DNA from 3 places in the Empedobacter stercoris genome. Region 2 is predicted to be linked to each of the others. Evidence: riboswitches for the same ligand, from Rfam matches in the RefSeq annotation. Region 2 holds a riboswitch; each other region holds the start of a gene.
The links. A riboswitch is a leader RNA that binds a small molecule or an ion and turns the genes downstream of it on or off. The one in region 2 is predicted to bind S-adenosylmethionine.
Positions count from the first base shown of each region.

Region 1: it holds a riboswitch for S-adenosylmethionine, as region 2 does, so the genes downstream of both, NZD85_RS01105 (hypothetical protein) here and NZD85_RS08030 (TonB-dependent receptor plug domain-containing protein) in region 2, are expected to answer to the same signal.
Region 3: it holds a riboswitch for S-adenosylmethionine, as region 2 does, so the genes downstream of both, NZD85_RS02675 (homoserine dehydrogenase) here and NZD85_RS08030 (TonB-dependent receptor plug domain-containing protein) in region 2, are expected to answer to the same signal.

Region 1 covers NZ_CP104209.1:226,925-238,359, forward strand. Annotated here, with positions in the region: gene NZD85_RS01085 (KAP family NTPase) at 1-2,397, opposite strand, end outside; gene NZD85_RS01090 (restriction endonuclease subunit S) at 2,441-3,655, opposite strand; gene NZD85_RS01095 (type I restriction-modification system subunit M) at 3,645-5,204, opposite strand; gene NZD85_RS01100 (hypothetical protein) at 5,429-5,836, shown strand; gene NZD85_RS01105 (hypothetical protein) at 5,882-6,121, opposite strand; SAM-I-IV-variant riboswitch at 6,171-6,265, opposite strand; gene NZD85_RS01110 (LexA family protein) at 6,322-6,780, opposite strand; gene NZD85_RS01115 (Y-family DNA polymerase) at 6,781-8,049, opposite strand; gene NZD85_RS01120 (GIY-YIG nuclease family protein) at 8,140-8,946, shown strand; gene NZD85_RS01125 (SOS response-associated peptidase) at 8,935-9,519, opposite strand; gene NZD85_RS01130 (hypothetical protein) at 9,587-9,865, shown strand; gene NZD85_RS01135 (type IIG restriction enzyme/methyltransferase) at 10,168-11,435, shown strand, end outside.
Region 2 covers NZ_CP104209.1:1,692,367-1,703,801, forward strand. Annotated here, with positions in the region: gene NZD85_RS08025 (APC family permease) at 1-615, opposite strand, end outside; gene NZD85_RS08030 (TonB-dependent receptor plug domain-containing protein) at 686-3,073, opposite strand; SAM riboswitch class I at 3,128-3,231, opposite strand; gene NZD85_RS08035 (aminotransferase class IV) at 3,290-3,889, opposite strand; gene NZD85_RS08040 (aminodeoxychorismate synthase component I) at 3,873-4,832, opposite strand; gene NZD85_RS08045 (hypothetical protein) at 4,848-5,603, opposite strand; gene NZD85_RS08050 (nitroreductase family protein) at 5,679-6,251, shown strand; gene NZD85_RS08055 (SRPBCC family protein) at 6,302-6,829, opposite strand; gene NZD85_RS08060 (DinB family protein) at 6,856-7,317, opposite strand; gene NZD85_RS08065 (Mrp/NBP35 family ATP-binding protein) at 7,452-8,552, shown strand; gene NZD85_RS08070 (NifU family protein) at 8,565-8,855, shown strand; gene NZD85_RS08075 (DUF3108 domain-containing protein) at 8,968-9,738, shown strand; gene aat (leucyl/phenylalanyl-tRNA--protein transferase) at 9,791-10,423, opposite strand; gene NZD85_RS08085 (DUF3127 domain-containing protein) at 10,508-10,879, opposite strand; tRNA gene NZD85_RS08090 (tRNA-Leu) at 10,997-11,078, shown strand; gene NZD85_RS08095 (N-acetyltransferase) at 11,384-11,435, opposite strand, start outside.
Region 3 covers NZ_CP104209.1:576,690-588,124, reverse strand. Annotated here, with positions in the region: gene NZD85_RS02715 (aminotransferase class IV) at 1-192, shown strand, start outside; gene NZD85_RS02710 (YqgE/AlgH family protein) at 205-756, opposite strand; gene pdxH (pyridoxamine 5'-phosphate oxidase) at 829-1,476, shown strand; gene NZD85_RS02700 (KTSC domain-containing protein) at 1,529-1,975, opposite strand; gene NZD85_RS02695 (hypothetical protein) at 2,068-2,691, shown strand; gene metF (methylenetetrahydrofolate reductase [NAD(P)H]) at 2,734-3,690, opposite strand; gene metH (methionine synthase) at 3,905-6,571, opposite strand; gene NZD85_RS02680 (homocysteine S-methyltransferase family protein) at 6,559-7,557, opposite strand; SAM riboswitch class I at 7,602-7,702, opposite strand; SAM riboswitch class I at 8,151-8,248, shown strand; gene NZD85_RS02675 (homoserine dehydrogenase) at 8,366-9,547, shown strand; gene NZD85_RS02670 (helix-turn-helix domain-containing protein) at 9,643-10,071, shown strand; gene NZD85_RS02665 (IS3 family transposase) at 10,050-10,931, shown strand; gene NZD85_RS02660 (TonB-dependent receptor plug domain-containing protein) at 11,424-11,435, opposite strand, start outside.

The DNA of each region.
Region 1 (11,435 bases), 1.5 Mb from region 2:
CTTGCGCAAATCAGACTTTTTAAACATTAATAAAATAATTTGTTTAAAAAGTGGATAAGTTTTAAAATGATTAGAAGACAGAAGTAAATCCCCATAATTGATATAATTCAAAATAGTATTTGCAACCGCATCAGCTCTTTTTTCATCCTCTATATTAAGCATATCTGTAAAATAATATGCATAAGAGGCATTAAAGCTATTACCTTTAGCTATTCTCATTGCTATTAAATCATCTATAATAGGTAGTTGTGATGATGGGTTGTTAGCGTATAAATTATAAATTTTACTATCATCTAGGATATTTTTAAAATCTCCGTATAGATTTGAACTTTCCTTTAGCTTTATTAATGTATCATTTGCTGATCCTATATTATTTTGATCTATAAATTTATTTAAACTTGCTTTTAATAATTCGTGTAATTTTTTAAATTCATAATTTTTCGGTAAAAATTTAATATTTCTAAATTTTAAAATATCATCAATAGTTAAATTAGAAAGATATTGATCAAGTAATTTATAATCAGTAGATAATTTGTATTTTTTGAATGAAGAACCACAATATTCAATTGATTTTATGTAATTTTTATCTGATATATTTCTATTAAATAAGAGACCTGAGATTTTTTCTTCTCCAAAATCTATTATTAATTCATCAATTAGGTCAATATAATGCTCAATATTAGAGTCATCAATTAACTTAAAATAGCCTTCTAACAAATTAGACAGATATCTATTATTGGCACTGTTCTTAATCAATGCAATTTGCCATTCAGAAATTTTCAATGTATTGACCGGAGCTTCTGATTGAATTACCTTATTGTAAAATATCTCCCAAACTTGTTTTATATGTTGTGATGACACCTTTGAATCGTCTCTAAGTGAAACCAAAGTTATAATTGGATTTTCAAAAACTTCTATTTCAGATATAGCCGAAATAAAAATGGAATCAATAAAATCTGATTCACAAATAGAATTAAATCGTTCGCTATCATTCTTTATGAGAGAATCTTTTAATTCTTGTCTATAAATTAATTCTAAAGCATCTTCAACATTGATATGATATATTATTGCTGTTAATTGTTTTGCATAATTAGGATCGTTAGCATAAATAGATGTTAAACCTTTCAAAATATCTTTAAAGTCAGTTACAGCTTTAAGCGGATCTTTTAAAATTTCATCTTTTTTAAGTACGAATATTGCTATATACCTTTCTTTAAAATTATTGTCTAAAAGTTTTATTGTTAAAATTTCATTTATTAATGAAATTATCTCTCTAGGAGTAATTCTTCTATTTAAAAATTCATAAACCTGAACTACCAACCTATATTCTTCCTCATCATAATTTTTAAATGCTTTTTTCCATTGTTCTTCAAAAAACTTTTTCCAGTCAGACATAATTGGTAAAGTAATTCTAAATACGATATCAAATGTTTTATTTATATAGTCATCTCCGAATTTTTTATCATCTCCATTTAATTCTTTAAAAGCATTTTGCACGTGTTCTCTATCAAAAGGTATAATGACTTTAATATTTGAATAGTTTTTCTCAGCGAAAAAAATATGTATCGATGACCAAATACTTAGTATATGTTTTTTAGGCAATCGATCAAAATTGTCAAAAACGATAACGATAGGTTTATTTAAATCATTATCTATATCTTCCATCCAATTTTGAAAATCTCTTACTGATGGCTGTTCTTCAGAGACAGTTTCTATTTTTGTTTCTTCTTTCTGTTTGTTAGTATAAACTTGGAATGTTTCTTCTGCAGCTAATTTAAAAGACTTCAAAAATCCCTTTTTACCACAACAATATTTTATTACATTCCACAAATAAATACCAATTACAATAAATATAGGGAAAGCTACTAGCACTAATTTCCAAAACCAAGACTCAATTTCAAAGAAATTTTTAATTGAATCTTTAAATACATTTACTGTTGGAATGTATACAATTGATAGTAAACTAAATATGAAACCAACACTTAAATAAGGTTGATTTATTGTTGTTGTTTCTTTTGATTTAGCTAAAAGACCTTTTAATTTATTATCCCATGATGTTTGATTGTCTTTTTTTAATAAGTCCGTTTCATTTTTTATAAACTCAGTTAATTCAACAAGAATAGCCTTTCTTTGTTCATCTTCTTGATGTCCCCAAACATCATAAACAAAGAACTTATGAGAACTATCTAATTTTTTTTCTATTAATCTAACTAAATTACTTTTTCCAGCTCCCCATTCACCATCAATACCTATGATTTTGAAATTAGGATCATTTATAATTTTATCACTAATTACTTTTGCAATTTTTTCCTGAGATTTGTTTTCAAAAAGATCTTCACCTAATGGTTGGTTTTTTATAAATGAATAGTTTATTTCCTCTTCAGTTTTACTTTCCATAATTTATAGCGTTTCCTTTAGTTATTAGTAGTTTAGTTTTCCTTTACCCCTCCAACCTCGCCAACCTACTTAACAACAACGATTGAAGCTGAGTGAGTTTTTGGTTTTCTTGTGTTTTTATAGCTTTTTCTTCAATTAGATATGAAAATTTTTCTAGTGGAATTTTATCCATATCTTGTGGTAATATCAAGTCTAATTCTTCAATAATTTGTTTACTTAAATTTGCTTGTGCTCCACCATTAGCAAGTGTAACAATATGATTTTGCTGATTTAATAAAGCATAATATAAAAAAGACATTTTATTCTTATCTTTACTTATCATAGCACAACAGGCTTGATTAGTTGTTACTTCCTTTTTTAAATACGCTAACTGACCAGCTGTTGCACCATACATTGCCATTAAAACTGAATCAGACGGAATTATTTTAGTAGAACTATTTTTAAACCCTTCCTTTGAAATGTATTCTTCTGAATCTAATACTACATTGTTTGATATTTCACCTGTTTTTAACCAAGGAATATCTCTTGAATTCCAATAATCTAAGTTATCTCTACTAGGAGTAGCTCCGTTTTTCATTTCATCACAAAAGTCTTTTACTTTTACAACCTCCCATCCCTCCGGAATTTCTTTTTCCAATTCCTCATTAAAAACCATTTTCCCTCCCGAAGATTTATAAGGTTTCCCTTCTTCATTAGGGAATTCAAAATCCACAAACCAATGCTTGTATAACGTTTGAGCCGTTGCTTCTAACTTTTCGCAGATTTGTTCGTTGACTTTTATTTTGTTTGCTACCGCTTGGTATTGGGCTACAATTTCGCGTTGTTTTTCGATGGATGGAATAGGTAATTCTACTTCACATAAATCTTCCCAATCAAAAGATTCTCTTGTGCTTCCATGCGAATGATAACGAGCATATCGGTCAAACTCTGGTCGAGAAAACCACATCATCAGATATTCAGGTAGTAATTCGTTTGTATTAACTACTTCAAAAACAATATAGATTTGAGAAACTAAAGCCTTTTCATATTCATCAGCTAAAGCAATAGATATTTTATCTCCATTTCTTGATGTAATGGTTCCGTATGCGAATTGTCCTTTTTCAATAATTTTATATGTAGACATATCCGTTCCAACCGTATTTGCAATGGATGGAATCAGTTTTTTTGTAATACTTACACCAAGCAATGTATCAACTTGTAAATCTCTGTTACGATTATTTACTTGTTGAATATAATCACCCAACTTTTTATAACTCATAGCCCAACGATTTAAATACGTTTGCTACTTCTTGTTTCAAGACTTCTTCTTGCTGAAACAAGTCTTTCAATTCGGTTTGCAACGACTGCATTTGGGAATCGTAATCGATGTTTTCGTCACGGTTGACAAACGCAATGTATTTACTTGGTACTAACGAATAATCTTTTTTACGAATTTCTTCTAAAGAAGCACTGTAACAATATTCAGGTTCATTCGCGTAAGTGGTTTCAACCTCTTTTTGTTGCCAGTTATGATACGTTGCGGCTATTTGCTCAATATCTTGTTCCGAAAACTGAATGAATTTCTTTTCAAACGGTTCTCCTTTTTGGCGTAAATCCATAAACAAGACTTCACCTTCACGGTTACGATAGTTTTTCACCCCATCGTTTACTTCTACGGTGCGTTCTGTTTTATTACGGTTCAAAATCCAAAGTGTTACCGAAATATCTGTAGAGTAAAACATCGCTCTTGGTAAAATCACAATCGCTTCAACCAAGTCGTTTTCAATAATTTGTTTACGGATTTTGTATTCTTCACCACCACCCGAAAGGGCGCCATTGGCTAAGATAAAACCAGCGACACCGTTTTGCGACAATTTCGAAATCATATTCAAAATCCACGCATAGTTGGCATTGGATTTTGGAGGAACTTCGTAACCCGTCCAACGCGGATCGTCTGTTAATTCGTTTTCAGCGCGCCAATCTTTTAAATTGAAGGGCGGATTTGCCATGATGTAATCGGCTTTCAATTCTTTGTGCTGATCGTCACCAAACGTATCGGCTGCTTTGTTTCCTAAATTGGCAGAAATCCCACGAATGGCTAAGTTCATTTTTGCCAGTTTAAACGTTGTATTCGTTAATTCTTGTCCGTAGATGGAAATATCTTTTTTGTTTCCTTGATGTTTCTCAATAAACTTCAACGATTGTACAAACATACCACCCGAACCACAAGAAGGGTCATAGATTTTTCCTTTGTAGGGTTCAATCATTTCGGCAATCAAGTTTACAATCGACTTTGGGGTATAGAATTCTCCTTTTCCCTTTCCTTCGGCAATGGCAAATTTGCTCAAGAAATATTCGTACACACGTCCCACAATATCTTGAGCTTCATCACGAAGCGTATCGATGTTGTTGATGGTATCCAACAAAGCCGAAAACTTAGATTGATCTAATCCCAATCGAGAGAAATAATTATCAGGTAATGCACCTTCCAATGATTTGTTGGTACGCTCTATGGTTTTAAGTGCCGTATCTACTTTAAGCGTAATATCTTCTTGTTTGGCGTTTTCAATAATGTAATCCCATCGCGATTCTTCAGGCAAATAGAATACATTTTCTGCCTGATAAAATTCTGGTATTTCTAAGAAGGCTTCTTTACCTTCTGCAATCAATTCTTCTCTGCGTTTGATGAATTTATCACTTGCAAATTTCAAGAAGATTAAACTCAATACCACGTGTTTATATTCTGAAGGTTCTATCGAACCACGTAATTTATTTGCTGCATCCCACAGGATTTCTTCTGTACTTTTGGTTTGTACTTTCTTCGCCATATTGTTATTCTGTACTAAAGTTGTAAATATACTAATCGTTTTACTGCTAATAAAATCATAACAAAAGATAATTACTTCCTATTAAGCCTATTTGTAATGATAATAACAAACATAAATATTCACAACGTCAAAATAAGTCGTTTGGATAATAAATGTATAACAAAGAGATAGAATAGGATAGAAGCTTTTGAAATAAAAAAGTATATTTATCAAAACTTAAATTGATGTGTCAAGTTTATTCTGATGTCACGTTTTGTACCTGTTCTGATTTTGAAATCGATCAAGTTCAATCATTAAAAAATTACTGGGTTTTGTATCGTTACAATGAAGCGTTAGACCTTGTAATTGTCGGCGAAATAATGTTAGATGATGTTATTAAAAAGTATAATCCAAATAATTTGGTTGAACTTGTACTAAAAAAACTAAATAACAATACGCTGTTTGATAAATCAATTGATTTTGAAGACAAAGATCGGTTGCAAGTTTCGATTGAATTGAATCAAGTAAACCTAAACTATGGGTTCGAATATGAAGCTAATAGTTGGTCAGAAATTGAATATGATTATTTTACTTGGGCGAATAGTTACGAAGAAAAAAATGGAGGAGAGGTAAAGCTTTACGAATTGTTATAAATTTATAAAATGAGCCGATTATTTATGCTAATCGGCTCATGTTTTTTAATAGTGTAATTTTTTTTCCTTTAGTAAAACCTTTTTCGCGAAAGAAATTGTATTTTCATTTTTAATGATTGAATAGTCAATTTCTCTTGATTCGAATTGATTAGTTAGTGCTTTTAGAAAGTGAGCTCGTGCAGCAACCCATCCAGTATTACCCACCTCTTTATTGAAGGAGTTAATTACTTCTTGATCTGAAAGTGAAATCAAGTTTTTTTCAAATTTTTCAGTTAAATTTTCCATTGTTTTGATACTTTAATTTATTAAACAGTATCAATCATTAAGAATAAAGGGAGTAACAATATTTTGACTGAACAGCCCTCATCGCTTTACCACCGTGGTTTGTTAAACTCGGTTGGTGTACCTTATGTACTCTTGATGATTGAATTATGATATAAAATTATTGATTATATATAAATTATCAAAATAGTTTATAGTTTTTTTTAATTCCTCTTATGCCTCACCAAATCGGTAACCACACCCAAAATAATGACAACATCTTCATCTTGTAATTGAATACAATTTTTGTATTTCGGATTTAGAGAAATCAATTGTTTGTTGATGTCATCATAACGTTTGAACGTGTATTCGGAATTGTTGACCGATACCACAATATCATCATGATGTCTGGGTTCGATATCAGATCGAATGATAAGTAAATCACCTTTCAGATATTCAGGATACATACTTTCGCCACCCACACGATTAAGATAAGTTGCTTCGGGATGATTCAGTAAAATTTCATCTAAACTAATATTATTTTGTACAAAATCAGCAGCAGGAGAGGGGAAACCTGCTGAAACATCACCAAAAAATTGAACAAATCGTTTTTCACCATCTGTTTTGATAGGGATATTGATTAACTCTTCTGAGAATTTCGGAACTTGAATAAAATGTACCATTTAATAAACATTTAAAATATCTGTAAATCTTGTTGTGTAGCAAGGTGACAATCGTTCTTGCTTCATTTTCCATTTTCTATGTATATCTTGAGAAGCTAATTTAAGCATATGATCGCCATAATTTGCATTTAATTGATCCATCACACTCATCAACGCTTTATGTTTTGGAGATTCTGTATGAAATAAATTCATCTGTGCTTGATTATCGGGCGTAATAGCGGAAACGATAACGCCAGCTTTTTTATAATCAGGAACTTTGCCTTCTGCAGGAACCAATTTATCCAATAAAAATAAAGCTGTTTTTGACAAAACGATACTCGAATTCGAATCAAAATCTAAGGTTGTACTTAATGAGTTTGAAACAAATGATTGCTTTTCATCAAAACGATTGGTCATCACAAAAACAGTAATAATGTTGCATTTTGATTGTTCTTTTCTAAGCTTTTCGGCACAAGAAACAGCAAAAGTAGAAACACGCTCTTTCAGATTTTCATAATCATTGATTGTTTTCTCAAAACTTCGAGTTGTGGCAATTGATTTTTTGCGTTGAACTTCATCTAATTTTAAAACGCTTTCGCCTAATAATTCTTTTTTCAAACGCAATTCGACGATGGAGAAATTTCGTTTGATGTATTCATCTTCAAGCAAGGTGAAATCATATGCATTACGACATCCGATATAAGATAAACGTTTAGCTAAACGTCGTCCAATTCCCCAAATATCCTCACATTTTAACCATTTTAAAGCTTTGTTTATTTTCTCTTTCGAATCAATCATATAAACGCCGTTATGATGTTTCGGAAATTTCTTCGCAATTCGATTTGCTACTTTAGCTAAAGCCTTTGTAGGAGCAATACCAATACAAACTGGAATTTTGGTAATGGTATATATTTTTTGTTTAATTTCTTGTGCACATTTCACCAAATCATAGTTATCAAAGCCTTTGAAAAGAAGAAAAGATTCATCAATCGAATAAATTTCAATATCAGGGCAATAGGATTTCAGAATAGTCATCACACGATTACTCATATCCGCATACAAAGCATAATTTGAAGAGAAAACATTGATTTTATTTAATCTAAAATTATTCTCGTATTCAAAAGCAGGAGCACCCATTGGAATTCCTAAATCTTTTGCTTCATTACTGCGTGCAATCACACAACCATCATTGTTAGAAAGTACCACAACTGGCTTTCCATTCAGCGTCGGATTGAATACTCGTTCGCACGAAGCATAAAAATTATTGCAGTCAACTAAAGCATACATCATGTTACAAAGTTGAGCAAATAAAGCGCTACAAGGTGTCGCGGAAAAGTGTTAAAAAATAATAATTAGAAATTGATTCAGTAAATTTGTGCCATGGTACTGAATGATAGATTGAAAATGTTGGTTGACCAAGTTCCAAAAAATATTTGTGGCGTGTATTATTTATACAACGACAAGCAAGATATTATCTACATTGGAAAAAGTATTGACATTAGAAAACGATTGATTCAGCATTTCAAATCACTTGATAAAAAGGAAATTAAACTTCAGCATTTTACGCATTCTATACAATTTGAAAATACAGGAAATGAATTGATTGCTTTGTTGAGAGAATCTGAATTAATCAAACAAAATCTGCCAATATTTAATCGAGCTCAACGCAAGATTAAGTTCTTTTACGCATTATATAAAGAAATAAATTCGGATGGTTATCATGCATTAATTGTGAAGAAAATTGATAACTCTGGGAACGAAATCATTTCATTTACATCACAAAATGAAGCAAAAGATTATTTATTTTACATTACAGATAAATATAAGCTTTGTCAAAAAGTAAATGGTTTATATAAAACCAAATCAAGTTGTTTTCAATATAGTTTAGAAGAATGTAATGGAGCTTGTGTAAATAAGGAAGATGTGAAACTTTACAACAAAAGAGTTCGTCAATTTTTGAAAACAGTGCATTTACCTAAAAAGGACTTTTTATTTGAATTGGTTGGAAGAACTGAAAATGAAAAAGGTATTGTATTAATTGAAAAAGGAGTTTACAAAGGTTTTGGCTATTGCGATCATTTACTTGATAATCTAGACGAAATGAAATCATTTATTGAACAAAAACAAGATAATAAGGATGTCCGAAAAATCTTATTTCGACATATAAAATCCGAATTATCCAAATAAACTCACTTGACCATCTTCACGCTGGTAGCTGAAATCTGTAAATGGTACAATAGGTTTACAATTAAGCCAATTCATTAAGTTTTCACCATCATTAAATACAACAGGCATTCGATGTTTTGTATTGTGGATATAATCCATAATGCCGACAGCTTCAGTCGTAACAATCGTAAACGTGTTATCTGAATACAATCCTGCTAAACACATCAAATTATTGTTGATTCCGATATCATATTTGATTTTGTCTTTGCCTTCGTGTCGCCATTCATAAAAACCATCAACCAATATCACACAACGATTGGTGTAAGCATCTCGAAAAGATGGTTTTTCATCTATAGTTTCAATACGTGCGTTTAAGGTGTTATTCGAATTAAAATCATTTCCAGCCCAATGCGGAATTAAACCCCATTCCAACAAATGAATAAAATCTTGTTGATTGGTGATAACAGGCAACTTTGGATGATCAAAACCTTTGAAATGAGGATTTGGCGTAAATGTAACCTCGGGTTTGAATTTCAACCTCGATTTCTTTTCAATCTGTTCTTTTGTTTTGGTAACTTTTACATGAAAACACATAGCATCTACTTTGGAATAAAGGTAATGATTACGACTATAAGAACAATTAAAAATTGAATCAATTAAAATGATTGTAGAAGAATTAAAACGAATTTTTTATAAACTTACGGTTTCACGTAAATCAGATTGTAACGCTCTATGTAGTTTTGTTGTATCAAGAAAATTAATTGCGATGGGAATATTTGATTTTTTAAAAAAGAAAGAATTTGATAAAATTTCTGAACTCGAAAAAAAGATTATTAGTTTAGAAAATAGTAATTCTGAATTGAACTCTAATCTAACTAGATATAACGGAATAATAGATGTAGAATACTATATAAAAACAGAAAAAGAAAATCAACTATAGAATCAATTGAAATGATTGAAGAAGAATTTCCAACGAGTTTGATGTAATTCGTGCATTTTAAACAAACTCACCAATTATGATGAATATCTAAAAAATTATAGGATAAGAGCTTTTTAAGCATTTTTGATATAAATCTTAGTTTTATTCATTCTTGATGCGGCCAAAATATTATAACAATATTATTATAGAGATAAATATTTAAAAACACTAAACTTTATAAGTAATTATTAGATAGTTTTATATGTTAAAATTTTATTTCTTTATAGATATATTGTTATATTTAATAACTAAACTAATATGAAATGATATCTATCGTTAAAGCATTAAATCCCGCTTATCGCCAATTTAAGCCAATCCGCAAAGAAGTTGAAAATTTCAAATCTGAATTATTAGCTTGCTTAGAATCGATTGGAATTAGTGATAGTAGAAATGAATCTGAAGAACATTTAAAAGAACCTATAAAGAAGTTCTTAACCAATACATTTTATCAAAAGAATTTAATCAATACCAAAGATCGAATTGATTTAGCTATTTATTTAGATAAGACAGCTAAAAGTGATGTTGGTGTTATTATAGAAGCCAAAAGACCGAGTAATAAAGCCGAATTTATTTCAACGAATAATATCAATAAAAAAGCGTTACAAGAAGTTTTATTATATTATTTACGCGAACGGATCGATTATAAGAATAATAACATAAAGCAAATTATAGTTACCAATGGGATTGAATGGTTCTTTTTCAAAGGGGAAGACTTTTACGATTATTTTTATAAAAATACAGAATTAATAAAAGAATATGCGCGTTTCCGTGATGGATTAAAAGACACTGCTAAAAACGAGCTATTCTATAAAGAAATAGCCGCAATTTATATTGAGAAGGTAAAAGACAAACTTCCCTATGTACACATTAAATTAGACACGAAAGAAATAACAAAATACAATGATACTAAAATTAGTAACCTATATAAATTATTTTCTGATACGCATTTATTAGGTAAATCATTTGGTAATGATAGTAATAAGCTAAACAATGATTTCTACAAAGAGTTACTTCATATTATCGGTTTAGAAGAAATAAAAGAGAAAACAGGGTCTAAAAAGATAATTGTAAGAAAAGATCCTAAAGAACGTGATTATGCTTCTATACTAGAAAATACAATTTATACATTAGAAGATAAAAGTTATCTAGATCGTATAACGAATATACCAAATTCTCCAGAGAAAGCTTTCAATGTAGGGTTAGAGTTATGTATTAATTGGATCAACCGTATTCTATTTCTTAAATTACTAGAATCACAGTTAGTCAGTTATAACAAATCCAAAGAATACAAATTCTTAAATTTTAATTTTCTAAATGGTTATGATGCTTTAAACGATTTATTCTTTTCAGCATTAGCAAGACCATTAAATGAAAGACACGATAAAAACAAGGAACGTTTCAAGAATATCCCTTATCTAAACAGTAGTTTGTTTGAACATAGTGAAATGGAGCGTTTAACATTTGATATTACTGCACTGAAAGATGAAGAAATGCAAGTTTTTTCAGGTACAATTTTAAAAGATAATAACGG
Region 2 (11,435 bases):
CCAACCTGTATAAGCAAAAGTAACATACACCAAAGATGTGGCAAACGCAGGAAGTAACAACTCTCCTTTCCAACTCGAGTCAAAAAGTATTGCATTTGGTTGTACTGCAGGAGTATAATAAAAACCAATCGCAATTAAAAAGATGATGAATACAACTTTCAGAATTGTAAATATATTTTGAAACTTACTACTTAGATTTAAGCTAAATGATTGAAATATTGCTACAATTAAAATCATTGCAATGGCAAATTCTTTTCCGAGGTCAAATCCAAAAATATTAAGGTATTTTCCCATTGCCAAAGCAGCTAAAGAAATTGGAGCCGAGAAACCAACGAACAAAGAAATCCAACTTGATAAATAACCAAAAAGTGGATGAAATGTCCGAGATAAATAAATATAATCTCCTCCAGATTGTTTGAATTTTGAAGCTAATTCCGAATAAATAAATGCGCCCATCAAAGCTAAAATCCCTCCAATTGACCAAAGCAATAATATGGAAGTCGTATTTTTAAGATCCGAAATTTGATAACCTAAACTCGTAAACACACCAGTTCCAATCATATTCGAAATCACTAATGCTGCTGCGGTTTTCCAACCAATTTTAGAATGTGCCATACACAAAAAAAGTGTCAATTGAAATGTTGAATTTACATTAAAATTGACACTTTAAATATATTATTATTGATTAAAATTTAAAACTTGCACGTGCAAAATAATACGCTCCTGTCATTCCCATTTGTACTGGTGCGTGTGGAAAAACACCATAATAAGAATTCTCGTATACTTGCTTGTCTGGGAAAACATCAAAAAGATTATTTGCTCCAATTGTAAAGTTAAAATTCTTCGTGATATCAAATCCAATCGATGCATCTGTCACTACTTTTCCTGTATGTTCTTGCACACTTCCCCATGGATATCCATCCTTTGTCACTTTACCGAAATAGGTGTTACGCACCATAAAATTGAAACCTGAAATCGAATAATTCAATCCTAAAGTTGCTTTAGCTTTTGGACTCAACGATTCAATAATATTCACTTGATCTGGTCCAAAAAACTCTTCAGTCGGAATTGTTAAAGCTTCAGGGAAATGGTATCCCACAATTTTTGTCTCGTTAATATTTGCAGATAAACTTGTATTTAATTTTCCTCTACCCAAACGCGTATCATACGAAATCACTAAATCCAATCCCTTTGTTTCTGTGTCAATCGCATTCGTAAAAATACGTGCTGTTGCAACATTGTACTTTTCTAAAATAGGATCTGTGATATCAGAAGTCAAGACAATACGATCATCAACTCGGATAAAATATCCATCTAAAGTAATGAACAATTTTGAAGTCGGACGAAAAGTTAACCCTAAACTTGCATTGATTGATTTCTCTTCTTTTAATTGGTCTAATCCAATTTCTCTCGAAAGATCAGATTCATTTCGAATAATTCCTTTTGTAACTAAAACTTGATCTCCGTTATCATTTAAGAACAAATCTGTGTACGAATTACTGAAATATTTTTGTTGTAACGATGGCGCTTTAAATCCTGTAGAAACAGCTCCACGAACCGAATATCCTTTTGCATATTCATATCTTAAGGCTAATTTTCCATTAATTGTACTACCGAAATCTGAATAATTCTCAAAACGACCTGCTAAATCAGCAGTGAAATTTCCGAATTTTAATTCTCCATCCACATAAGCGGCAACAGAATGTCGATCTCCTTTTACTGCATTCAAAGGTGAAAATCCTACAAAAGATTCTGATCCAGAACCAGAATAAGATGCTTCATCTCCAGCTTCGATTTTATATTGTTCAAAACGGTACTCTCCTCCAAAAGCTAAACTAATGTTTTGATTGATTCGTTTTGAGAAATCTAAGTTTACCGTATTTTGTAAAAATTGATGTTTACCAGCATAAAAATCGGTTGGTGAATCAAGTCCTAATGATTGGTTGATTGAATTTTCTAAATCATATTTAAATGAATTTAACCCAAATGAATTGCTCAAGTCGATTTTCCATCCATCGTACGAATAACGTAATCCTGTCGAATTTGAATAATCATTCACATTTGATTTTAATGTCGCTTGAAATCCTGTTGGATAAATTTTCAACGCATCATCAGACAATTCGCTTGGTAATCTTCTAAATCCAAAACCTTCTCCTTGTCGCAACGAAACACCTCCGAAAGAATAAAAATCCAATCGATCATTAATTGCTGTTTCAGCATTCACAAAAAATTGTTGATTCTTGATTGCCGCATCACCAATTTGAAATCTAAAATCTTTTCTTGATAATCCTAAAGCGGCTATCTTCGCATCATCCGCAGCTCGTGCCGCATCTGGATCATCAGCGAAATCATATGCAAAATTATCTCCAAAAATATCTAAATTATGATCTTTCGAACGATTCGTTTTTTTACGTTCACTTACAACCGCAGAAAGCACAATCGAACCAGACTGACCTAATTTTGTGCCGAAACTACCATTAAAATTATACGTTTCACCATCGTTACGCGAAGTTTGTCCGTAAGTCAACGACGCATCACCTCCAGGTTTAGATTTCAGCACTATATTCACAACACCAGCAATTGCATCAGAACCATATTGCGCAGCTGCACCATCTCGTAAAACTTCAATCTTGTCGATAGCAGAAATTGGAATTGCACCTAAATCTGTTCCAACAGAACCATTCCCAACCGTGTTTTGATAATTAACCAACGATGTGGTATGACGTCTTTTTCCATTCACCAACACCAATACTTGATCTGGTCCCATTCCACGTAAAGTCACAGGATCAACGTGCTCTGTTCCGTCTGCAGAAGACTGTCGAACCGAATTGAAAGATGGTATAACGACGTTTAAGATATCATTTACACTCAACTGAGGCGAAGACGTTTTTAATTTTTCAACATCAATGATGTCGACTGGAACCGATGAATTAACAACTGTTCTTTCAGAAGCACGACCTCCGATTAAAATAACCTCGTTAAGATTTGTTTCTTCTTTTTCTACTTCTTGTGCAAAAAGAGTTGATGCGCAAATAAATGCGAATGAAGCAAGTAAAAATTTGTTTCTTTTCATTTTCAATTTTTCATAAAACTTTCAAGAAACCAACAGATAAAAGTGAAATACTTTTACTCATCTTTCCCTTTGATAGGTTGGATTTAGCACCTTAGATTATAAGTCATCTGGTTGCTAAGGTTTCATCGGGCCAATCCCTCCGCCTTTCTTGATAAGTTATGCAAAGGTAATGTTAAAAAACAAATTTGCAAACAAAACTCTATTAACTTTATAGAGTTATTTAATCAAATGAGAAATATCCAATTCTTGACTTTCTTCGAGATTCATCATCGCGTTGATTCGTTTGAATGAGGTGAAATTTTCTAAATCTCTTACTTTTATATTTTTCTCCATAATTTCTCCTGTTTGCAACAAAGCCTCTCGCATTGTACCTTTCAATAAACAAGAACGAGGCGTTACCCATTGCGATCCATCATAAAAAACGATATTCGAATAAATACAATCGGTAATATAATTTGATTTAACTAATACCAAATCATCTGTTTTTGATTCCTTTACATACTCATCGAAAAACCAGCGGTCCAAGTATTTGTAGGTATAATTTATTTTATTTTCAATTTCAAAAAGTTGAATGGTTTCAATTGGTTTGATTTGATACGGTAGAAATTCTACTGATTGAATTTCGCGGTCATACACTATTCTAACTTTATATTTTTCATCTGTTAAATCTTCAGGTAGTTGAATAATTTCTTCTAATACTATCGGATTAATTTCAGTAAAATTATCAGTTCGAGTACGATCAAATCTCGCTTGATGATATTCTAAATGGCGTAATTGTTTGTTTTCACAACAAATGGATTCAATAAATTGGAACATATACTTTTTGGATTAATTCTTCATATTCTGCTTTCGCTTTACTTTTTGCTGTGATTCCTCCTCCACTCTTGAAAATGAAATCGTTTTGATTATTTTCTATAAAACGAATCATCACTGCACTATCTAAATTTTCGCCATCGAAAACACCAAAAACTCCTGTATAAAAATTACGTTCGTACTTTTCAGCTTCTAAAATAATTTCAACGGTTTTCTTTTTAGGCGCCCCACAAATAGAGCCTGCGGGCAATAGTTGATCGAAAATTGTTCCCAAATTCTGGTAATAATCTTCCTTCAAGTCTCCTTTTATTTCAGAGCTTACTTGTAACAATGTTTTATCATTTGTTTTCAATTCTTCTATGTAGCGATAATCTGTCACCTCAACATTTTCGGAAACCAAACTCAAATCATTTCGGATTAAATCCACAATTGTAGCATGTTCGGCAGCTTCTTTTTCATCATCTAAAATCAATTGTTTAGCGTGTGGAATTGACGCATCAATTGTTCCTTTCATTGGATTTGAAAAAATTTTTTGATGTTCTATTTTCACAAAACGTTCGGGTGAAAAGCAAACAAAATCATTTTTATATTTCAGTTTATATTTCGCATCCGAAAAAGTATAAATTTCGTCTAATGATAAGTCTGTTTCGATTTTTGTAGGAAGCGTTAAATTCGTCAAATATGAATTTCCAAACAAAAGATTATCGTGCACATGTTTAAATTTTGGCAGATATTCATCGAAGGTAATTGGAAATTTTTTAAATTCGAAAGCCTTTTCAAAAGTTTTTTTTTGAGTACAGTTGATTTCAAATTTAATCTCTTCTGATAATTTATTCAACGGAACAATTTCTCCATTTTCTTTTAAAAAATCAATCATAAAAAAAAAGGGAACTTTTGCAGCTCCCAATTCATTCATTTTCGTAAAAATCGAATGCTTTGCTAACATTCGATAAAATTAATATTATTCTTGATTTGTACCAAGTAGATCAATTTCTGTTTTTTGATCATCTATTAATAAAAAATCTTTCACTAATAAATAGGCCATAATTTGAGCAATAGGAAATGTTGCCAAAATTCCGACGAAACAAATATAAGCGCCTATTTGAGATAAAATACTGTATAATAATACGGTTAACAATATGTACCAAAAATTTTTCATTCCAATTTTATACGATAACTTAATACTGTCTATGACACCATAATTCCCGTAATAAATAATGTAAGGAGTGAAAAAAGTAACCACTGAAAGTAGAATTCCTATGATTATAAAAAGTGGTAAAATCGCAAATATGGACAAACTAAAAAGAGGTGCAAACGATTCGTTTTCATTAACTAATAATCCAAAACCACCCATTAAAAGTACAAATGGAATCATTAACAACAAACTGAAACCTAACATTAATAAAAAGAACGGAATGAATCGTGTCCATTTTTCAAAACCTTTAAAAAAATCATTAAATTCAAATGATTCACCATTTTCTATCTTATCAACCACATGTCCGTATCCCATTTGCAACGGAAACATTACCAAATAAGGACCGATAATCGTCACAACAGAAAGTATTGAAATAATAGCCGAAACCAAAGTAAATAATGCAAATTGCAGCCAATTATCACCAAAGATTTTAAACGACTGATTAATATAATCACCTAATCTAAAATCAAATTTATTTTGTGTTGCACGACTTACTTTTACTTGATCTAATGTTCTATTCATCGTTTTATGAATTTTTTGGATTTAAAAAATGTAAATTTGCCTAATCAGTAGAATAAAATTAAGAATTGTTACAAAATGAATGCAAACGATTTATTATCAATCATAAAAAATAGACGCTCTATATTTCCTCCACAATACACGCAAGAAGAAATTACGCGCGAAGAATTAAATCAAATTTTTGAGGCTGCCAACTGGGCACCATCTCATAAAAAAACAGAACCTTGGCGTTTTATCGTTTTAGAAGGTGCGGTAAAAGATCGTTTTCGCGAATATGTGAAACGTGTTTATGTACAAGGTACTCCTCCAGATCAGTTAAGTGACAGAAAAATTAATGCGTTAATTGAAAAATGTGACAAATCGAATAAAATTGTTTTGATCAATTTTATTGATACAGATAAAAATCCTGAATGGGAAGAATTAGCTGCAACTTCCATGGCTGTTCAAAACATGTGGTTAATGGCAAGCGCATTAAATATTGGTGCTTATTGGTCTTCACCTGCGAATGTAATTGCGAATGTAGATGAGTTTACTACGATGGAAGAAGGAGAAAAATGTGTGGGAGTTTTCTATATGGGAAAATATAATGAAGAAACTCCTGAAGGAGTTCGTCAACCAATCGAAAATAAAGTACGATTTTTAGAGTATTAAAATATTCAATAAAAAAACGCTACTCAAAAAGTAGCGTTTTTTTATGTAATTTATTTTTCGCTTAATTCTTTTAATTTTGTTAAACCATCACCGTATGATTTTTCCATTTGCGCATCCATCATTAGTTTCATCAAATTCATCGGATAATCTAACTCGCAGTCCATGCTCCAAGTGACTTTTGTTGTATTCCCTTCTTTTGTCAAAACAATATCTGAAGTTGCATCACTTTCGAATGGTTTTTTGAACATCATTTTTGTGGCCACTTTTTTATTTGGCTCTAAAGCTGTTATAATATGACATCCTTTTCCTACATCATCGTTTCCTTCCCAACAATATTCGTCACCCACTTCACCTTGATTTCCTGAATATGATAATTTCAGATTTGGATCTAATTTCATCCAAGGATTCCATTCATTAAATTTCTTTGACGCACTCGCTTGTTCATACACCTTTTCTATTGGTGCATTAATCACTGTTGATGTTTCGAAATGATAGTGTTTCCCCAAAGCAAACATTAGAATTGTTAGAATAAACAATACTCCAACAATAAATAAAAGGAATTTTTTCAGAATTTTCATATAGTGTTAAAATTAATTTTTATACTCTAAAAAGGAATATTCTTTTTCATGGCCATCATATAGCCTAAATGCATTGCTTCGTGAATATTATTGTATAAAATCGCATCTTCAATAGACTCTAACGTCATTCCGAAACTTGTTTTATACGAACGATAATAGGATAATTTTTCTGAACGGTAGTCTTTAAACAATTGCATCGGTGTACTTTCAAGCATTTCTTTCAACTCTTGTACATCATCTGCTGTAACTTCGATATTTCCTATTGTTCCTTTTTTGTATTTTTGTATAAACTGAATATCGACCAACATTCTATTATCGGTTAAATAATAATGAATTAATTGTTGTGTAGCCAAAACATGAGCCGCATTCCAAAACAAATTATTCTTGTAACCAACCGGTATATAAAGTAATTGTTTTAGAGAGTGTTGTTCAAGCTCATCAATAATCTGTTTACGTATATTCGTCAGATAAATAATATGCTCTTCCATAGTCAGATTTAAAAGTTAAATATACATTAAATTAAGACTATTTATCAAATTATAAAGCAAAACAATTAAAATCACGTTTTTAGATTCTTAAAAGTCTTTGATTCTTTGTAATTTTGTCTAAATAAATTTAAAAGATGGCTTACACAAGAGATCAAATATATCAAGTATTAGAAGAATTGGGTATTCGCAATTGGATGCGTAATGCTCAAGTGATGGGAAATGATATTATTTTGGATATTGTTTCTCCTTCGCCTGCAATGCACGAACGCAAGCGTTTGGAAATTGCTTTGAAAAATGCATTTAAAGAAAATTTACCTGAAGCAAATCTTAAACTTAACATTTCTGTTGAAGTAGAAGAAAAAAATCCGAACGAAATCAAAGGTTCAGAATTACCAGGAGTTAAAAATATTATCGCAGTTGCATCTGGAAAAGGAGGTGTTGGAAAATCTACTGTTTCATCAAACTTAGCAATTAGTTTGGCCAACATGGGATTCAAAGTTGGGTTATTAGATGCAGATATCTATGGACCTTCTATGCCGATTATGTTCGATTGTCAAGATGCACGCCCATATTCTGTTGAAGTAAACGGAAAAACAAAAATAAAACCTGTAGAATCTTACGGAATCAAAATTTTATCAATTGGTTTCTTTGCAGATACCGATCAAGCAATTGTTTGGAGAGGACCAATGGCTGCAAAAGCATTGAACCAAATGATTCGTGATGCACATTGGGGAGATTTAGATTTCTTATTAATCGATTTACCTCCAGGAACAGGTGACATTCACTTATCTATTGTTCAGCAAGTTCCAATTACAGGAGCAGTTGTGGTTTCTACACCTCAAAACATTGCGTTAGCTGATGCTAAAAAAGGAGTTGGAATGTTCCAAATGGAAGCCATCAATGTTCCAGTATTAGGAATTGTAGAAAATATGGCGTATTTTACTCCTAAAGAATTGCCAAACAATAAATACTATATCTTTGGACAAAATGGTGCAAAAGATTTAGCAGAGCAAATTGGTGTTCCTTTCTTAGGTGAAATTCCGATTGTACAATCAATTCGTGAAGCTGCTGATGTAGGACGTCCTGCTGCAATGCAAGAAGATACAGTTGTAGCTGAAGTTTATAAATCAATTGCACGTAACACTGTACAAAGTTTAGTAGAACGTAACAATACATTGCCTCCTACGGAAGCTGTACGTATTACAACAATGGCAGGTTGTTCAGCAAAAAATTAAAAAAGAAAGATCATGACTCCAGAAGAAAAATATTCAGAAGTTGAAAAGGCCTTAACTGAAATTAGACCATTCTTAAATTCAGATGGAGGCGATATCGAATTAGTATCTGTTGAAGATAATATTGTAAAAGTTCGCCTTACAGGTGCATGTATTGCATGTTCTGTCAACCAAATGACATTAAAGTCTGGTGTTGAAATGACTATTAAAAAATATGTTCCAGAAATCGTTTCGGTTATCAATGTTTCAGATTTTGAAACTCCTGCTGAAGCTGATCATATCTCAACTCTTAAAGAAAAGAATTAGACTACAAGATTCTTCAAAATAAATTTAAAACGCCTTTATATCAATTTATAAGGGCGTTTTATTATTTTTGGCAAACAATTTGAAACTTAACCACAAAACGAAAAAATCAAAAATGAAAAAATATATTTTATTTTTTACTTTTATTCTCCTTTCATTCTCATTGCCACTACTTGCACAAGACAATTATAAAGTTGGCGAAAGCCTAAAATTTAGAGTTCATTACTCTGGATTAAATGCAGGTTTTGCAACAATTGATGTCAAAGAAGCTACACTAAACGGAAGAAGTCATTATCACATAGTAGGAAAAGGAAATTCTACTGGTGCAGTACGTGCTTTCTTTAAAGTTGATGACAATTACGAATCCTATATTGATAAAAGCAACCTGAAACCAACTAAATTTGTTCGCAACATTGTAGAAGGAAGTTACAAACGTCATCAAATCTATTATTTTGACCATGCCAATAGAAAAGCGAAAGTAGAAAATAAACGCGACGGGAAAATAACAACCGAAACAATTCCGTACGACGCACAAGATTTATTATCGGCTTTTTATAGCTTGCGTAATGCAGATCATTCTAAATTAAAAACAGGCGATTATTTGAACGAAAATATCTTTCTTGGTGACGAAACATTAAAATTTAGATTGAAAGTTTTGGGACGCGAAACCTTAAAAACAAAATTCGGTAAAATATCTGCCATCAAAATTCGACCTTATGTACAATCGGGACGAATCTTTAAAGAATCTGAATCGGTTACGATGTGGATTTCTGATGATAACAACTTAGTTCCACTAAAAATTAGAGCGGGATTATTAGTTGGATCTTTAAATGCAGATCTAAATGATTTCAAAAACTTAAAATATCCCATCTATTTCACGAAATAAATAGATTCATCACCTAAAAAAATCCGACTATTAATTCATTTGTCGGATTTTTTTATGGTTCTAAATATTCTAAAAAAACATCGCTCGGAATTTCCATCGCTCCCAAACTTGCCAAATGTTGGGTGTACACTTGGCAATCGATCAACTCATATTTCTTGTGATATTTAGCAACAAATTGTATAAATCCAGCTTTAGATGCATTACTAACTTTTGCAAACATACTTTCTCCACAAAAAACGTTACCCATCTCTATTCCATAGAAACCTCCCACTAATTCATCATTTTGCCAAACTTCTATACTTTTTGCGATTCCCATTTCGTGTAATTTACAATACGCTTCAATCATTTCAGTTGTAATCCACGTACCATCTTGCCCTTTTCTATAAGCTTCAGAACAATTTGTAATCACTTCTCTGAAAGCTTTATTTTCTGTATACGTAAAGGTTTGATCCCGAAAAACTTTCTTCATTGATTTCGAAACATGTAAATTTTCGGGAAACAACACAAACCGATCATGCGGAAACCACCAAATAATTGGATCATCTTCATTGAACCAAGGGAATATTCCTTTCTGATAAGCCAAAATTAGACGTTCTGGTGAAAGATCTCCTCCAATAGCTATAATTCCTTCGGCATTTACTTCGTCGTAATCAGGAAAGATTAAATCAGTGCTTAACCAATACATATTGTTTTGTCTAAAATTTATTTAAAATTAAAAAAACGTGCCCAATAAAGAACACGTTTAGTATGAATTGATGTTTTATTTTCCTTAGAATGGTAAATCATCGTCATCTCCGTTAGAAAAAGTTTCTACTGGAGGAGCTGGTGGAAAATTATCGTATCCCTGAGGAGTTTGAGGAGCAACATTTGCCATATTTTCAATTCTCCATGCTTGGATTGTATTGAAATATCTTGCTACACCTTCTGGATTAATCCACTCACGACCACGAATGTTGATAGAAACTTTCACTTCATCACCAGGTTTGTAAGCATTCAATACATCTGTCTTATCTTGTGTAAACTCAATTATAATATCTTGTGGATATTGTTCTTGCGTTGTAACAACGAATTCTCTTTTCTTGAAACTTGCAGTAATATTTTGAGTTTCAAATACTTTTTTAATTCTTCCTGTAATTTCCATTTTTGTAAAAGCTTTGTACAAATTTAGAATGTAAAAAAAGATTAAAAAAATTTTATTTCTAAATTTTGTTAGAAAGAAAACTTGTGTATATTTGCAATCCAAATCAGTGAGATTTAAGCGGGCGTGGTGGAATTGGTAGACACGCTAGACTTAGGATCTAGTGCCGCAAGGTGTGAGAGTTCGAGTCTCTCCGCCCGTACAACTTAAAAGACTTTAAACAAATTGTTTAAAGTCTTTTTTAATGGTTTATTGTTTTATCATCATTTGTGATAAATTTCTTAAATTTAGCTCATTATTTGGTTATAAGTTGGTTTGGTATGTATTCGAAAAGAAAAAGAAATTTAAAATCTGGAGGTTAGAACAATCCCTATTTTTGAATTTATTATAGTCGTCATCATTATTATCGTATTGATTTACTTTGCTGTATTTTAAAAAATATACTGATAATAACAGGGCAATGTGTTGTAATTAAAAATGGTTAGAATTTAAATTCCAACCATTAAGTTATGCTTCTATATTTTTGTAAAACGTTTTTCTACGTTTGTGAACAATTGGA
Region 3 (11,435 bases), 1.1 Mb from region 2:
AATAATTTTATTACGAAGATCAATAAATCGGAAGAATTTAAAGTGGAGGAATCAGAAATTTTTCCATTCGAAATTCAGAAAGCAGAAGAAGTATTTATTTTGATAGATGGTATTGGGATATTACCAATTACCAAAAATAGAAAAAAAGAATATAATACGGATAAGACAAAGTTGATTTTTAGTTATTTGTAATTTAGAAATCAATTAATTCATAGAAGGATCTGCGGGGGTGTTTAACCAAATCAAGTTTTCACCTCCAAGTTTCTTCATCAAATTTTTCCACAAATCAGCATCCCATTCTTCGAAAATATCAAAATCTAAATCTCTTACCGTCCATGAATTATTTTTTAATTCGTCAGTAATTTGTTTAGGAGCCCAACCACAATAACCCATAAAAAACTTAATTTCATTCTCTTTTATCAACTTTTGATTTACCGCTTCTCGCACATCATCATAATTTCCAGACCAATATAAATTATGAATTATTTTTTCACTATTTCGTATTAAATCAGGGCGTTTGTGTAGATAATAAATATTTTCCTTATCAACTGGTCCACCTTCAAAAACAATAGAAGTGGATTCTATCTCAGAAACAAAAATACTAATAGGTATGTGTGAAGAATGATTAAGTACAAAACCAATATTTCCAGATTCTAAGTGTTCGGTAATTAAAATAACACTTCGTTGAAAAATATCATTATTTAATGTTGGTTTAGCGACTAAAATACTTCCTTTTTTTATACTTTTGATAGACATTTTGTTTCGGTTTTATAGTGTAAAATCTTAACGAAATAATGATTTGTAAATAAAAATATAAAATAAACATTAATGAAACAAGATTTAAGTTATAAAAGAAAAGTCTACGAAAAACAAGCCATGAATTTTGATTCGTTAAGAGAAAATCCTATCGAACAATTTCGTGATTGGTTCTTACAAGCTGAGGATTCTGATGGCGTAGATGAAGCAAACGCAATGTCTGTTGCAACGATTGGCGACGATGGTTTTCCGAGAACACGTGTCGTATTATTGAAAAGATATACAGATGAAGGATTTATTTTTTATACCAATTACAATAGTCAAAAAGGTAAAGCTTTGTTAGAAAATCCGAAAGTATGTTTATCATTTTTTTGGCCATTTTTAGAAAGACAAATTATTATAAAAGGTGTAGCTGAAAAGACGTCGGATAATAATTCGGACGGATATTTCGAAACACGACCTCGTAGTAGTCAGTTAGGAGCATGGATTTCTGCTCAAAGTTCTGTAATAGATGAACACCAAGATTTGGCTGCGGAAGAATTAGAGTTAGAAAAAAAATACGAAGGAAAAGAAATTCCTCGTCCAGAGCATTGGGGTGGATTTTTAATTCGACCAACAGAAATTGAGTTTTGGCAAGGACGTCCAAGTCGTTTACATGACAGAGTTCGTTATGTATTACAAGAAGATTTTGATTGGAAAAAAGAGCGTTTAGCTCCTTAAAAAAATAATAAAAGCCTCTAATTTAGAGGCTTTTTTATAGTATTGATTAAATTTAATCTTTCATTGCTTCACCCGCTTTACGATGTGTAAATTTACCGTAAATGTGTCTTCTTGCAAAGCGACTTGGTGAATCAGAATTTACCATTTTGATGTAGGTATTTTTAGGAACACCGAAATATTCGTAATGATTACCATCTAAATGTTCAACTTTCAAAATCTGTTCGTCCATGTAAAAATCATGAATGTTAGATTTTGTCGTAGTTGTCGTATATTCTTCTTTATTTTTTTCGTGTGTTTCAGGATTAACACTTACCAAAAAATGATACGCTTCAATCACGACTTTACTTTTTTCTTCAGCTTCTAATTTACCTGCTTCATCGTTCACAAATTTATCAGGATGCGCATCTTTCATCGTATTTCTGTAAATTGTTTTCAACTCTTTTAGAGTGACATTTTTATCAACTCCAAGTAATTTTCTGTGTTCTACAACGCTTTTCATAATTTTTTAACCCTTTTTTCGGTTTGCAAAAGTACGGAATATTAATCACGAAATACTTTTAATAGGAATAAGTTTGATTAAGATGATGATAAATGATTTTTTTTGTAAAAGAAAGTTGTAATTTTAGTGAAGCTAACACCAAACAAATAGAGATGAAGTTGAAAGATGTTCCAGCATTGAAAATTGCAATTTTAGATTTACCTACAAAAGAAAAAGACAAGCTTCTTTTGCGTCTTATAAATAAAGATGAAACGTTGGTAGAGCATTTACATTTTCAATTGTTAGAGGATGAAAGTGACTTGCAAGATCGAGTAAAAATAATTTACGAAAAGATTGATTTACAGTTCAAAAAGTCTAATCACTTAATTAATCAGATTAATATTATTCGAAGTCATAGACAATTATTGTTGACACTCAAAACACTGAGTGGAATTGTGAATTATCATGTTCAAATTACAAAAGACAAAGTGTCCGAATTTGAATTAAGAAAATATATTTTGCAAGAATCATTTACACGATATTCATATCTGTTTAATAAATATACAACAGGTGAAAATGCAGAAAAATTATTTAAATACCAAGCTGGAAGACTCAAATTAATTCAGTCTATTTTTGATAAATTTCACGAAGATTTAAAATATGATTACGAAAATGAAATTCAACAATTGAATGATTTTCTAAAAGAAACACCTTTAAAAAATAGTAGGATTGAATAAAAAAGAGAAAACTTTAATTGCTTTCTCTTTTTATTTATAGTTTTAAAAAATCGCTTCAGCAACCTTTTTTGTATTAATCGAGTTACTCATCGTATAAAAATGCAATCCAGGAACACCAAATTCCATTAACTCTTTACATTGCTGAACGCACCACTCCAAGCCAATTTCTTTAATCGCTTCTTTATCTTTTGCTTTCAACACTTCCATCGACAAAGATTCGGGTAAATCGATGTAGAAATTTTGTGGAATTTTAGTCAATTGATTAAAAGTTGTTAACGGTTTTATTCCAGGAATAATCGGAACGTTAATGTCCATTCCTCGACATTTTTGGACAAAATCAAAGTATTTCTGATTGTCAAAAAACATTTGTGTCACAATGTAATCAGCTCCCAATTCAACTTTCTTTTTCAAATAATGCAAATCTATTGCAAGGTTTGGCGATTCGAAATGTTTTTCAGGATAACCAGCTACACCCAAACAAAAATCCATCGGATGCGATTCTTGCAAATCATCATCCAAATAATTTCCAGTATTCAAAGCAGTAATTTGTTCAATTAATTCTGAAGCATACGCATGTCCACCAACTTCTGGCACAAATGATTTTTCAGATTTAATCGGATCTCCTCGTAAAACCAATACATTATCAATGCCCAAGAAATTCAAATCAATCAAAGCATCTTCTGTATCTTCTTTTGTGAAACCACCACAAATCAAATGCGGAATTGCGTCAACTTTATAGTGATTTTGGATAGCAGCACAAATCGCTACTGTACCAGGTCGTTTTCGCACTTGATACCGCTTCAACAAACCCTTCTCTTTTTGTTTGTAAATATACTCTTGTCGATGATAAGTCACATCGATAAAAGCAGGATTCAATTCCACTAAAGGATCCAAAGTTTTAAACGTTGCATTTACATCTTGACCTTTCAAAGGAGGTAAAATTTCAACAGAAAACAACGGTTTTCCATTCGCACGTTCTATATGTTCAGTAACTTTCATTCTTTATTTTATCGTTTAACGAAGTTCGAAGCTCGAATTCCAATTGTATATTTTCTTTTTTTAGGGCGTTCCCTTCGGGCGGGCTTTTCGTTACAATCTTTGCTGGTCAGCAAAGGATTTTCACTACAATCCCTAACGCATTTTTTTTGAAGTCAGAAGTTCGAAACTCGTGATTTGTTGTCATGCTGAGCTTGTCGAAGAATCTGACTAATTTCTAATCAGCCAAATTTGGTCCTAACCAACGTTCCGCTTTTTTTAAATTTATATTTTTACGTTGAGCAAAATCTTCTACTTGATCCATTTTAATTTTTCCGACACCAAAATATTTAGCTTTCGGATTCCCAAAATAATATCCCGAAACTGATGAAACAGGGTACATGGCTAACGAACTTGTTAATTCGATCCCAGCATTTTTCTCAACATCTAATATGTTAAAAATTGTTTCTTTCTCCAAATGATCAGGGCAAGCAGGATAACCAGGAGCAGGACGAATTCCTTTGTATTTTTCAGCAATTAATTCATTGTTTGATAAATTTTCGTCAGATGCGTATCCCCAAACTTCTGTTCGAACATATTTGTGTAAATATTCTGCATAAGCTTCAGCTAAACGATCAGCAATTGCTTTGACCATAATCGAATTGTAATCGTCCAAGTTCTTTTCGTACGCTTTAGCAACTTCTTCAATTTCTTGACCAGCAGTTACAGCAAAAGCGCCAATATAATCTTGTATAGTTGAATCTTTCGGTGCTATGAAATCAGCAATTGACATATTTGGTTGATCTTTCGATTTTTTCGCTTGCTGACGAAGTGTGTAGAATTCTTCTATTTTAAGATCGTTTTCATCAAACAATTCTATCGTGTCATCGTTTATCGTATTCGCTTTAAATAAACCGTAAACAGCTTTCGGTTTTGCTAAATTTTCGGCTTCGATTCTGTTTAACATTGACAATGCATCAATGTATAATTCTTTGGCATTTTCACCGACAAGTTCATCATCTAAAATCGCAGGGAATTTTCCATGTAAATCCCATGTTTTGAAAAAAGGAGTCCAGTCGATAAATTCTTTTAACTCAGTTACATTTGCTTGATGCGTAAATACACCCAATTGATTTGGTTTGAATGGTTTATTTTCTTCAAAATCTAATTGCAATTTATTTTTACGAGCTTCTTCAATTGTTAGGTATTCTTTTGCAACAGCGCGATTTAAGAAACCTTCTCTGATTTTAGTATAATCTGTTTCCGTTTCTGTAAATAATTCTGCTTGTTGTGAACCAATTAATTTTTGACAAACGGTAACCGAACGCGAAGCGTCTAATACGTGAATAGCTTTGTCATATTGCGGAGCAATTTTAACAGCGGTGTGGGCTTTTGATGTAGTCGCACCTCCAATCATTAATGGAATATCGAGATTTAAGCGTTTCATTTCTTTAGCAACATGTACCATTTCGTCTAAAGAAGGCGTAATCAATCCCGAAAGTCCAATTACATCGACTTTATTTTTTTGAGCTTCTTCTAAAATTCTTTCAGAAGAGACCATAACACCTAAATCAATAATTTCAAAACCATTACAGCTTAATACAACAGAAACAATGTTTTTTCCGATATCATGTACATCACCTTTAACGGTTGCCATCAATATTTTAGATGGTTCTTTGTCAGTTTTATTTCTTAGTTTTTCTTCTTCTAAATAAGGTGTTAAATAGGCTACAGCTTTTTTCATCACACGAGCCGATTTTACAACCTGTGGTAAGAACATTTTACCACTTCCAAATAAATCTCCTACGACATTCATTCCATCCATCAATGGACCTTCAATAACTTGAAGTGGTGACTTAATTTGATCTAATGCTTCAGCCGTATCTTCATCAATAAATTCAGTAATCCCTTTTACCAAAGCTATTTCTATTCGCTTTTCTAAAGGTAATTCACGCCAAGAATCATCTTTCTTTTTTTCTTTTGTAACACCTTTTAAATGTTCAGCAAAATCAATCAATCGTTCTGTGGCATCATCACGTCTATCCAATAAAACATCTTCAACATGTTCTAATAAGTCTTTTGGAATATCATCATAAATCTCAATCATTTCAGGATTAACGATTCCCATATCCATTCCGTGCTGAATTGCGTGGTATAAAAAGGCTGAGTGCATTGCTTCTCGAACTGCATTGTTACCACGAAACGAGAACGAAACATTGGAAACTCCACCCGAAACTAACGCATAAGGAAGATTTTCTTTGATCCATTTTGTCGCTTCAAAAAAGTCGATTGCATTTCGGCGATGTTCTTCCATTCCTGTTGCAACAGGGAAAATATTAACATCAAAAATGATGTCTTTTGGATTGAATTTTACTTGATTGACCAATATATCATACGAGCGTTTTACGATTTCAATACGACGTTGGTAATTATCAGCTTGACCTTTTTCATCAAATGCCATTACAACAGTTGCAGCACCGTAACGTTTGATTTTTTTGGCGTGCTCGATGAATAATTCTTCTCCTTCTTTTAAAGAAATAGAGTTGACAATTGCTTTTCCTTGTACATTTTTTAATCCAGCTTCGATGATTTCCCATTTAGAAGAATCAATCATGATGGGAACTTTTGAAATATCAGGCTCGGAAGCAATTAATCGTAAATATTTTACCATTGAAGCTATACCATCAAGCATACCTTCGTCCATGTTGATGTCGATAATTTGTGCGCCACCATCTACTTGATCACGCGCAACTTGAAGTGCTTCTTCAAATTTTTCTTCTTTGATTAATCGTAAGAATTTTTTTGAACCAGTTACATTTGTGCGTTCTCCAACGTTTACAAAGTTTGAATTTTCGCGTACAATTAATGGTTCTAATCCAGAAAGTTGAATTTTTACGCTTGACATGCAACATTGATTTTTCGAGGTTCGTATTCTTTTGCTAAATCTGCCATTAATTTGATATGATCTGGTGTTGTTCCGCAACAACCACCAATAATATTGACCAATTTCTTGTCTAAAAATGGACGAATATGTTCACGCATCATTTCTGCTGTTTCGTCATATCCACCAAAAGCATTAGGTAAACCTGCATTTGGATATGCACTTACATAAAAAGGAGCTTTTTCTGCTAAAACTTCTAAGTATGGAATTAAATCTGTAGCACCTAACGCACAATTTAAACCAACTGAAAGTAAATCAATATGTTCTAAAGAAATAAGGAATGCCTCAGTTGTTTGTCCAGAAAGTGTGCGTCCAGATTTATCTGTTATCGTACCTGAAGCCATTAATGGAACGTTGATTCCAGTTTTTTCGATCGCATCTTGAATTCCATAAAATGCTGCTTTAGCATTTAGGGTATCAAAAATAGTTTCAACTAACAATACATCAACACCTGCTTCTAACATTGTTTTAGCTTGTCGAAAATAAACATTAGCTAAAGTGTCAAAATCGATGTCACGGTAACTTGGGTCATTCACTTGAGGTGAAATCGATGCTGTTTTATTTGTAGGACCTAAAGAACCAACAACAAATCGAGGTTTGTCTGGAGTAGAATATTCCGCACAAGCTTCTTTCGCTAAACGAACGGCTTCCGAATTTAATTCATCAACTAAATCAACCATATCATAATCAATCATCGAAATGATATTCGCATTAAATGTATTTGTTTCAATTAAATCTGCGCCAGCAGCTAAATACTCTCTATGAATATCTTTGATAATTTGTGGTTGTGTTAACACCAATAAATCGTTATTTCCTTTTAAAGATGTATGGAAATTTCTGAATCTTTCTCCTCTGTAATCTTCCTCTTGCAAATTGTGCTTTTGGATCATTGTTCCCATAGCACCATCTAAAATAACAATACGTTCTTTTAGTATATCGTTTAATTTCATTTTACTATTTTATTAAAACCTTATGGGAAGAATTGCGAGGTAAGTCCTTATCTTTCTCTTTTTTGAGTAGGATGTAGCACCCAACTTTCCTTTGGGTTGCCAAGATATCTACGGGCCTAATCCCTCCATCTATTCTTTATAAGGTTATCTGCAAAATTATCCATTCCTTTTAAAATAAAAAAATGATAATCATTATAATTATTATTTGAAGAAGACATGTCAAAATAAGTTAATCATTCCATAAACTTAACCTGATTATTTTTGGTTGTAAAATCATTAACATAGAAAAATATTCTTACAATACGTTAATTGATGTAAAAAATATCTTTAATACTTATTTAAGGTGTTTTAAATTAGAATATTATTAGGTTTTTTGAATTTTCCAGAATTAATTAGAAGATTTGTTTTTACTTTTTAATCATTTTTATAGAATCAAATCATTAAATAATAAAAATTTTAGAAAATAATTCTGAAATTAAATCATATTAGAACTTTAATTAGAAAATTATAAACAAATGTATGTTTTAATATTTGGAAAATTGAAATAGTTTGTACTAAATTTGCCCTCAGAAATAGCTCAAGTAAAATTTTATATTTTATCAAGAAAAGTGGAGGGAAATGGCCCTAAGAAACTTTAGCAACCTGATTACAATCAAGGTGCTAATTCCATCCTGTTAAGGGAAGATAAATAACTACGATAACCATCATTCAGTATTATTCTTAATACAACTGATTCAATTGTTATTATTTTAAAATTTCCTTTTTTCTTCACATTTTCTGATAAAATCAATAGTAAAGAAATAAATAAATGAAAAAAATAAATATCGGATTATTCGGATTTGGCGTAGTAGGAGAGGGGATTTATAAGGTTTTAGAAGAGAAACCACAATTAAATGCAGCGATTAAAAAAATTGTAATTAAAGATGATTCAAAAACACGAAATGCACCAGCTGAATTATTTTCAACAAATGCAGAAGATATTTTAAATGATGATGAAATAAATGTTGTGGTAGAATTGATTTCTGATGCAGATGCAGCTTATGATATCATCAAAAAAGCTTTTGTTAATGGGAAACATGTCGTAAGTGCCAATAAAAAATTGATTGCTGACCATCACAAAGAATTATTAGAATTACAAGAACAAAACAATGTTTCTTTCCTTTATGAAGCCTCTGTTTGTGGTTCTGTACCAATTATTCGAAATTTAGAAGAATATTTCGATAATGATTTATTGAATTATGTTTCTGGAATCGTGAATGGAACAACAAATTACATCTTGACTAAAATGGCGAATGAAAATGAATCGTATCAAGATGCTTTGAAAGCAGCACAAGAAAGTGGTTTTGCTGAAGCTGATCCAACGGCAGATGTGGAAGGTTTTGATGCAGCGAGTAAATTGTCGATTATTACATTACATGCTTTTGGTAAAAAAATTGAAGTAGAAGCTATTATTCGTAAAGGGATTACTGCTTTGAAAGTTGAAGATTTTAAATATGCGAACGAAAAAAATTACACAATTAAGCTAATTGCGAATTCAAAAATAAATCATCAAACAGGAGAAATTACGTCTACAGTTTTACCAACTTTTGTTGAGCTTAATAAAACGATTGCTTTAGTAAATAATGAATACAATGGTGTATTGATCGGAAGTTCGCTTTCCGATGAGCAGTTTTTATATGGAAAAGGAGCTGGGCGTTTCCCTACATCTTCAGCGGTTTTGAGTGATATTTCTGCGTTGAAATATGACTATAAATATTCGATTCGAAAATATGAAAATCAACACGAGGGTATTTTTAATCAAAATGGGAAAAAACGTGTTTACATTGGATTTGAAAACCAAACAGATGATGTTTCAAGTTTTTTTGAGGAAATAGAAGAACGTTATCAGAGTAAAAATTACAACCATATAGTTGGTGTAATTGATATTGAGAAGCTTAAACAAAAAGAAATTATAGAAAATACAAATCTTTCAATAATTGCTTTTGAGTAATATTTAGGATAAAAAGCCTTAAATTATCTTGAGGCTTTTTTTAAATCTAAAAATGTCCCGTCCTGAAATAGCGATACAAAAAAGAAATCGTTATTATGGAAGAAAGAAGCAATTATGTCAAACGTACTCAGCGCGATTACAGTATGTCTTTTAAGTTGAATGTTGTAAAAGAAATTGAGTCTGGGGAATTATCTACTGTGGGCGCTTGCCGTAAGTATGGCATCCAAGCCCGAAGTACAGTTATGAGTTGGCTCAGAAAATTTGGTACCTTTGATTGGGAGAACCAAACACCCTCGAATATGCCAAAGTCACCAGAACAAAAGATCATGGAGCTTGAAGCCCAAGTAAAGCTTTTGCAAAAGCAGAAGGCTTTCCTTGAGAAACAAGCTTATGTGGCTGATAAAAAAGCCATTATTTTCGATATGATGATTAACCTTGCCGAAGAGGAATATCAAATTGATATACGAAAAAACTCACCACCCGAACTATCGACTCTTTCCGAATGGAACAAAAAGAAACCATAAGTTTCTCCTGTGAATTGTTCGGGGTTGACCGACAGGTTTATTATCGTCATTTGAAACGAAGAGCAAAGCGGCAACAAAATGCACAGCAGGTTGTGGATTGGGTAGCAGAGCTGCGAATGATTCATCCAAAAATGGGTGGAAAGAAACTGTATTTTCTTTTGAAAGAGAAACTTGAAAATTTAAGAATTGGCAGAGACAAATTCTTTGACTTCTTAAGGGCTAACCATTTGTTAATCATTCCCAAAAGAAGTTATCACAAAACTACCAATTCGTATCATCGTTTTAAGAAACATAAAAATTTAATTAAAGATTATCAATGCAGAAAACCAAATAATGTATGGGTGTCGGATATCACCTACTTGGGAAACAGAGAAAACCCAGCCTATTTAAGCTTGATAACCGATGCTTATTCTAAGAAAATCGTAGGCTTTGATGTGTCGGATTCTTTGGCTACAGCATCTTGTTTAAATGCTTTAAAAATGGCATTGAAAAAAGAAAACCCGAAGAGTCTTATTCATCACTCGGACAGAGGTTTACAATATTGTTCCGATGATTATCAAAAGCTATTGAAAAAGCATAAAATCCGTTGTAGTATGACACAAGAATCAGATCCTTATGAGAATGCCATAGCCGAAAGAATCAATGGAATTTTAAAACAGGAATATGATATTGATAAATTTAATGTAGATTTGAATACAAGAAAGATTTTGGTCAAACAAACCGTAGAGATTTATAATGAGTTAAGACCGCATTTGTCAAACTATTATTTAACACCGATGCAAATGCACCAGCAACAAGATTTAATACCAAAATCGTACAAAAAGAAAAACAGTACAAATACGAATATATGTACTGTTTAAAATAAAATTTTATTGGTCTAATCCTGTATCATTTTTTCAGGACGTTACAAAATTAGGGCCTTTAAAATACTTTTCCAATAGGATTTTAAATGATTTGTTTTTAATAAGTCCAGAATAGGTCATTTCTATTCTAAGATCTTTTGAGATTAAAACCCAATACGGATAATTAATCTGTTCGTTTGTTGAAATAAATTCCTCAACAAAAGCATGTAGTTTTTCTTTAGGTTGATAAACTTTTTCTAAAAAATAAATAGTATCATGCGACTCTGCATCTACTTCTAAATAATAAACTTCGTTATTTAAAAAGTGGAATAAACTCTTATCTTTTTCAATTTGTTTTTTTTTGAATTAAGCAATAGCTGCACCACTTTGTTGAAAAAAAGAGCAATATAGGTTTCGGTTTTTCATGGAAATTAGAATTTAATTTATCGAATGAAATTTGTGCTTGACTATAAATTGATAACAGTAGAAAAATGATGTGTAATTTTTTCATTATTTTAAGTT